DNA from 2 places in the Micromonospora sp. CA-240977 genome. Region 1 is predicted to be linked to the other one. Evidence: riboswitches for the same ligand, from Rfam matches in the RefSeq annotation. Region 1 holds a riboswitch; the other holds the start of a gene.
The links. A riboswitch is a leader RNA that binds a small molecule or an ion and turns the genes downstream of it on or off. The one in region 1 is predicted to bind S-adenosylmethionine.
Positions count from the first base shown of each region.

Region 2: it holds a riboswitch for S-adenosylmethionine, as region 1 does, so the genes downstream of both, ACQPWW_RS06245 (N-acetyltransferase family protein) here and ACQPWW_RS31915 (aminotransferase class V-fold PLP-dependent enzyme) in region 1, are expected to answer to the same signal.

Region 1 is NZ_CP192055.1:7,006,464-7,009,822, forward strand. Features, by position in the region: gene ACQPWW_RS31900 (GroES family chaperonin) at 1-140, shown strand, start outside; gene ACQPWW_RS31905 (hypothetical protein) at 234-401, shown strand; gene ACQPWW_RS31910 (PrsW family intramembrane metalloprotease) at 425-1,906, opposite strand; SAM riboswitch class IV at 1,930-2,050, shown strand; gene ACQPWW_RS31915 (aminotransferase class V-fold PLP-dependent enzyme) at 2,097-3,359, shown strand, end outside.
Region 2 is NZ_CP192055.1:1,312,919-1,316,277, forward strand. Features, by position in the region: gene ctaD (aa3-type cytochrome oxidase subunit I) at 1-1,176, shown strand, start outside; gene ACQPWW_RS06245 (N-acetyltransferase family protein) at 1,308-1,916, opposite strand; SAM riboswitch class IV at 1,929-2,044, opposite strand; gene ACQPWW_RS06250 (MFS transporter) at 2,116-3,359, opposite strand, start outside.

The DNA of each region.
Region 1 (3,359 bases):
GCGACCGGGTGCTCTTCGACCCGGACGACCGCTCCGAGGTCGAGCTGCACGGCCGCGGATACGTGCTGCTGCGGGAACGCGACGTGCACGCGGTGGCCGCCGAGCGGATCGAGAACGACCCCACCGGCCTCTACCTCTGACGCACCTCCCCCGGCCAGCGGGCCGCGCCGCGCATCGTTTGCCCGGCCGCACGACGGGAAGCCATCCGGCGACCGTGGCCCTGGGGAGGGACGATGCCGGTATTCGTGAAGAAGCTGTTGACCTGGGGCAGTGTCGCGTTCCTGATCTACTTCATGGCCTTCCGGCCGGACGGCGCCGCGCAGATGTTCAGGGCCGTCGGGGGTGCGCTGATCGCCATGTTCCAGGGCTTCGGTGACTTCCTCACCTCCCTGATGACCTGAGGCCGCGGCCGGGGCGCCGGCCGTCAGGGGTGACCCGGCGGCCACGGCGCCGCCGAGCGCATCCCGGGCCAGCCGGGCGGGGCGTAGCCCACCGGAGGCGCTGGCGCGGGGGTCAGCACCACCGGGATCGGCACCACCGGCTCGTCCGGCGCGTCCACCACGCGCTGCGTACCGTCCGGGAAGCGCAGGTGGTAGCGGCTGCCGTCCCAGACCCCCGTCGGGGCCTGCGGGTCCCGACCGACGAAGAACGACCGGTACGCGACGAGAGCGTCCAGCAACTCCCGCTCCTCCCGTGCGGTCCGTTCCTGGTCGGCGGGCTTGCGGTCCAGGCCGCGCAGCGAGCCGTCGCGCAGCAGGGCCAGTCGGGTGGCGGCGGACTGGTAGCCGCGCATCGCCCGCACCCCGGCGTCGCCGGCCACCCGCCGCGCCCAACTGCGGGCCGCGTGCCGCCGGCCGAGGCTGCTCAACGCGGCCACCTCGGGTGGGCTCAGCCAGCCGGCGCGGACGTAGTCCGGCAGGGTCCGCTCGGTGAGCCGCCCCTCCCAGGCGCGCAGCCACACCGCGAAACCCACGGTGCCGAAGAAGACAGGCACCATCAGGCCCAGGAAGCCGTACAGCATGATCAACGCTTGGCCGGTGGCCTGGGTCAGCGTGGGCAGCAGGTTCCACGTGCCGTGCAACATCATCGCCAGCAGCAGGCCGGCGATCGGGGCGAGCACCCGGACCCGCCGGTCGGCCGTCCGCGCCGCGATGCCCAGCCCCACACCGGTCATCGAGGTGAAGAGCGGATGGGCGAACCCGAACAGCAGGATCCGCAGGATGAAGATCGCGATGACCTGGTTGATGCCGGTCACCGGACCGTACCTGTCGGCTCCGGACGCGTAGCCCAGCCCGCCCAGGTAGAGGATGTTCTCCACCATGGCGAACCCGACAGCGGACAGGCCGCAGTAGACCAGGCCGTCGGTGATCCCGGACCACTCACGCCGACGGAACACCAGCAGCAGGATCGGGCCCAGCGCCTTTGTCAACTCCTCGATGAACGGCGCCACCAGCACGCCGGTGAGCGCGTCGGGCAGCCCCCAGTCGGCGAACTGGTTGGCGGCGAAGTCGTTGACCTTGAGTGAGGCGGCGGTGGAGACGAACGCTCCCCAGGCGAAGCAGAAGATCAGATACTGCAATGGCTCCGGTTCGTACCGGTCCAGCCAGAGGAAGCAGGCGACGAGCACCGGCACCGGCAGGACGGCGGCGGCCACCCCGATCAGGAGGGCCTGCACGCCGAGCGTCTGGCCGAGCGTGAAGACCATGAACACCGCGCAGGCGGCGATGAGCAGCACCACCCCGGCCAACGCGACGAAACGCCGCCAGCCCAGCCGGCGCTGCGGCATCCCGGGCGCCCCGCCGACGGACGGGGCCACGGGCGCGGGCGACGACGGCAGGGGCGTACCGGGCGGGGTGTCGGCCATGCGGTCAGCGTAGCCATCCGCCGCCGGCTGGTCCGGTCGCATCGGTTGCCGCTATGCTGCCGGCAGGTCACGAGCGCCAGCGTCAAGCCCCGGCTTGCTGGCCGGCAACCCTCGTCGAGTTCGCGGTGGGGTGCCCCGGGTGATGACCGGGCCCAGCCCGATCGGTGTGCTGGGCAAGCGCGGACCCCGTCCCGATGCCGCACCCGGGGTCCCTGACCCCGGAGGTTCCGGCATGCCCGTCACCCTCGTTCCCTCGCTGCCCGCCCTGCCCACTGTCGCGCCCGCGCCGTCGGCGCCGCTGGACGTCCTCGGCGTGCCGGGTGAGATCAACCTCGACTACGCGGCGAGCGCACCGTGCGCACGGGCCGCCGCCGACGCGGTGGCCGAGCTACTGCCCTGGTACGCCAGCGTGCACCGCGGCGCGGGCGCGCTGTCGCGGCGCTGCACCCTCGCCTACGAGCAGGCCCGGCAGACGGTCGGTGACTTCTTCGGCGTCCGCGCCGACGATCACGTGATCTTCACCCGCAACACCACCGACGCGCTCAACCTGCTGGCGCGGTCGCTGCCGGCCGGCACGACAGTGGTCACCTTCGCGGGCGAGCACCACGCCAACCTGCTGCCCTGGCCGCGCGGCTCGGTGCGACTGCCGGTGCCCGCCGATCCCGCCGGGGCGGTACGCGACCTCGCCGCCGCCCTCACCGAGCTGCGCCGGGGCAGCAGCCCGGCGCTGCCGGTGCTGGTCGCGGTGACCGGTGCGAGCAACGTGACAGGTGAGCGGTGGCCGGTCGCCGAACTGGCCCGGGTGGCGCACCGGCACGGTGCCCGGATCGTGCTCGATGCCGCGCAGCTCGCCCCGCACGCCCCGGTCGACCTGCTCGCGCTCGACGTCGACTACTTGGCCGTGTCCGGCCACAAGCTGTACGCGCCGTTCGGCGCGGGTGTGCTGATCGGCCGGGCGGACTGGCTGGACGCCGCCCCGCCGTACCTGGCCGGTGGGGGCGCCACCAGCCACGTCGGCCCGGCCACCCACGACGTGACCTGGGCGACCGGTCCGGCCCGGCACGAGGGTGGCACCCCGAACCTGCTCGGCGCTGTCGCGCTGGCGGCCGTGTGCGGGGCGCTGGGCGCGGCCGACCGGGTCGCGCTGGCCGCCCGCGAGCAGGCGCTGCTGGCGCGACTGCGGGCCGGCATCGAGGCGCTGCCGCACGTCGTGGAGCTGCGCACCTTCGGCCCGGACGCGCCCCGGGTCGGCATCGTCTCGTTCGTGGTCGCCGGCTGGGACTCCGCCGACGTGGCCGCGCGGCTGGCCACCGGGCACCGGATCGGCGTACGCGACGGGTTGTTCTGTGCCCACCCGCTGGCCCGGCGGCTGCTCGCCGAGGCGGCGGGGCGGACCGGCCGACGGGACCTGCCGCCCACCGCGTTGCGCGCCAGCATCGGCCTGGGCAGCACCGTCGACCAGGTGGACCGGCTCCTCACGGCGCTCGCCGAGCTG
Region 2 (3,359 bases), 1.8 Mb from region 1:
GCGCCCGGCATGACCATGTTCCGGATGCCGATCTTCACGTGGAACATCCTGGTCACCAGCCTCCTGGTGATCCTGGTCTTCCCGCTGCTGGCCGCCGCGCTCTTCGCGCTCGCCGCGGACCGCATCCTCGGCGCCCACGTGTACGACCCCGCAACCGGCGGGCCGATGCTCTGGCAGCACCTCTTCTGGTTCTTCGGACACCCCGAGGTCTACATCGTCGCGCTGCCGTTCTTCGGCATCATCAGCGAGGTCATCCCGGTCTTCTCCCGCAAGCCGATCTTCGGCTACAAGGGTCTGGTCGCCGCGACCGTCGCGATCGCCGCGCTCTCCATGAGCGTCTGGGCGCACCACATGTTCGCCACCGGCCAGGTGCTGCTGCCGTTCTTCAGCTTCCTGAGCTACCTGATCGCCGTGCCGACCGGTATGAAGTTCTTCAACTGGATCGGCACCATGTGGCGGGGTCAGGTCAGCTTCGAGACGCCAATGCTCTGGGCGATCGGCTTCCTCGTCACGTTCCTCTTCGGTGGTCTCACCGGCGTGCTGCTGGCCAGCCCGCCGATCGACTTCCACGTGTCGGACTCGTACTTCGTGGTGGCGCACTTCCACTACGTGCTCTTCGGCACGATCGTGTTCGCGGTCTTCGCCGGCATCTACTTCTGGTTCCCGAAGATGTTCGGCCGGATGCTCGACGAGCGCCTGGGCAAGGTGCACTTCTGGCTCACCATGATCGGTTTCCACACCACGTTCCTGGTGCAGCACTGGCTCGGCAACGAGGGCATGCCCCGCCGCTACGCCGACTATCTGCCCGGCGACGGCTTCACCACGCTGAACACGATCTCCACGATCGGCGCGTTCATCACCGGTATCTCCACGTTGCCGTTCATCTACAACTGCTGGAAGTCGTACAAGACCGGCCCGGTGGTCGAGGTGAACGACCCCTGGGGTCACGGCAACTCGCTGGAGTGGGCGACCAGCAGCCCGCCGCCGCTGCGCAACTTCGACCGGATGCCCCGCATCCGCTCCGAGCGGCCGGCGTTCGACGCGAAGTTCCCGGAGCTGGCCGCCGGCCAGACCCTGGCCGGCCCGCCGGAGGGTGGCTCGAAGCCGCTCACCAGCGAGTCGGACGGCGGCGCCAGCTACCGCGAGGACACCGCAAGCGACATCGATCGGCACTGACGCTCAAGCCCAGCTGTACGACGGGCGCCGCCACCGGGACCACCGGGAGCGGCGCCCGTCGCCATGTCCGACCACGTTCGCCCCGGCCGGGCGGCCCGCCGCACCGCCGCGACCGCTGACCCGCGGGCTGCTCAGCGCGGCTGGGGTCGACGTCCGAGTTCGGTGTCGAGATTGCCTGCGACGGTGGCGTCCGGCCAGGCCATCCGGAACCTGCGCGGACTGCCGTTGAGCCGGGACGGGTCTCCGCCCGGCGGCGACACCCGCGCCGTCTCGACGTGGCGAGCTTCGCAGGCGCGGTAGAACCGCTGTGCGGCAGTGTTCTGCTCCAGCACCCACAGGTACATTCCGCCGGCCCTCGCGTGCTCGACGACGGCCCGGGCGGCGTGTGCCAGGAGCGCGGTGCCGACGCCGTTCCGCTGGCGGTCGTGAGCGACGTGCAGGTTGTCGACGAGGCTGCCCCAACGCGGGTCCTGATCGAACACGACGTGGATGAAGCCGACAAGCCGGTCGTCGTCCTCGGCCACCACCGTGTGGCTCCGGGTGGGGGTGGCCAAGCGCGCGGTCCAGACCGCGCGACGGTCAGCGACGACATCACCATCGAGGAACGAGTCGGCGTAGGCGCCGCGGTAGTGCCGGCGCCAACTGTCGGCGTGCAGCAGCGCGATCTGCCCGGCGACGTCAACGTCGGCGAGGCACAGTCTCAGCGCGCCACCCTGGTCCGAAGAAGTGGCAGCCGACACACTGACCTCCTGGTTCGCGGCTTGCTCGACACCACTCGTACCGAGCCTGGTCCTCACCCGGAGCACCCCGCCCGCGAACGGAGGGTTGCCGGCCAGCAAGCCGGGGCTTCGCGCTGACACTCATGACCTGTGCAGGCGACCGTAGCACCGGCTGGCCGAACCAGCCGGCTGGCGGGCTCTGGGTCCGCCCGGCTGGCCGTCAGCGGGTGGCGGGGGTGAGGTCCGCCTCGACGGGCGGTGGGGTGGTCGCGGCGGCGCGGCGACGGCGCAGCTCGATCGGGAGCACCACAAGGGTCACCAGCGCACCGAGTGCCCCGGTGACCACGAAGCCCCAGATCGGCGAGCTGGCGTCGATCACCGCACCGGCGAGCGGCGCACCGATCGCGATGCCCACGGTGACCGCCGACCCGTGCAGCCCCATCGCCTCGCCGCGTACCTGGGCCGGGGCCAGGCGGCTGACCGCGTCGGAGCCGGCCGCGATGGTCGGCGCGCAGAGCGCACCGGCCGGGATCAGCGCCAGGCACAGCAGCCACCAGTGCGCGCCGCCCAGCCCGACCGGGATGGTGCACAGGGCGAGTGCGGCGGTCAACGCCAGTGGGGAGAACGAACGGTGCACAGCCCCGTAGGCGAACCCGCCGGCCAGCGAGGCGACCGCCCAGATCGCCAGCACCGCGCCGGTCCAGCCGACCTCGCCGCTGGCCCGCAGCACGGCGACGACCGCCACGTCGGTGCCGCCGAGCACCAGGGTCGCGGCGGTGCTGAGTGCCAGTACGGCGAGCAGCCGGGGAGTCAGCCACTCCCGGCGAGGCACCCGCTGGGCTGGGCCGCTGGGCTCTCCGGTGGCCTCGCGGATCGGCGGGTTGACCAGCCACAGGGCGATTCCGGCGGCCACGATGCCGCCGCCGACCAGGTACATGGTGGTCTGCGCGGAGATCGCGGTGACCAGAGCGACGGCCAACGCCGGGCCGATCATGAACGACAGCTCCACCGACATGGAGTCCAACGCGTACGCCGGGCGGCGCTGGTCCTCCGGGACCAGCGCGGCGATCGACTGACGGACCACGGAGAAGATCGGCAGGGCCAGTGAGCCGGCCACGAACGCGGCCGGCAACAGCAGGGGGTACGGCAGCGACGGCGCGGTGGACCAGAAGATCGCCTCCGCGATGCCGGTGAGCACCAGGACCGGACGCAGACCACGCCGGTCCACCAGCCGACCGAGGATCGGCCCGCCGATCGCCGCGCCCACGGTCACCGCCGCACCCACCAGGCCAGCGGCCCCGTAACCGCGATCAAGGTCGAACACCACGTGGAAGGTCAGTGTCACCCCGGTCGCGGTGAGCGGGATGCGGGCGAGGACGGCGACCACCAGCAGCGACCGCAGGCCGGGCAGCGCGAGCGCCTGCCGGTAAGGCTTCATGTTCACGTGGGTCCGTACCTCCGGCG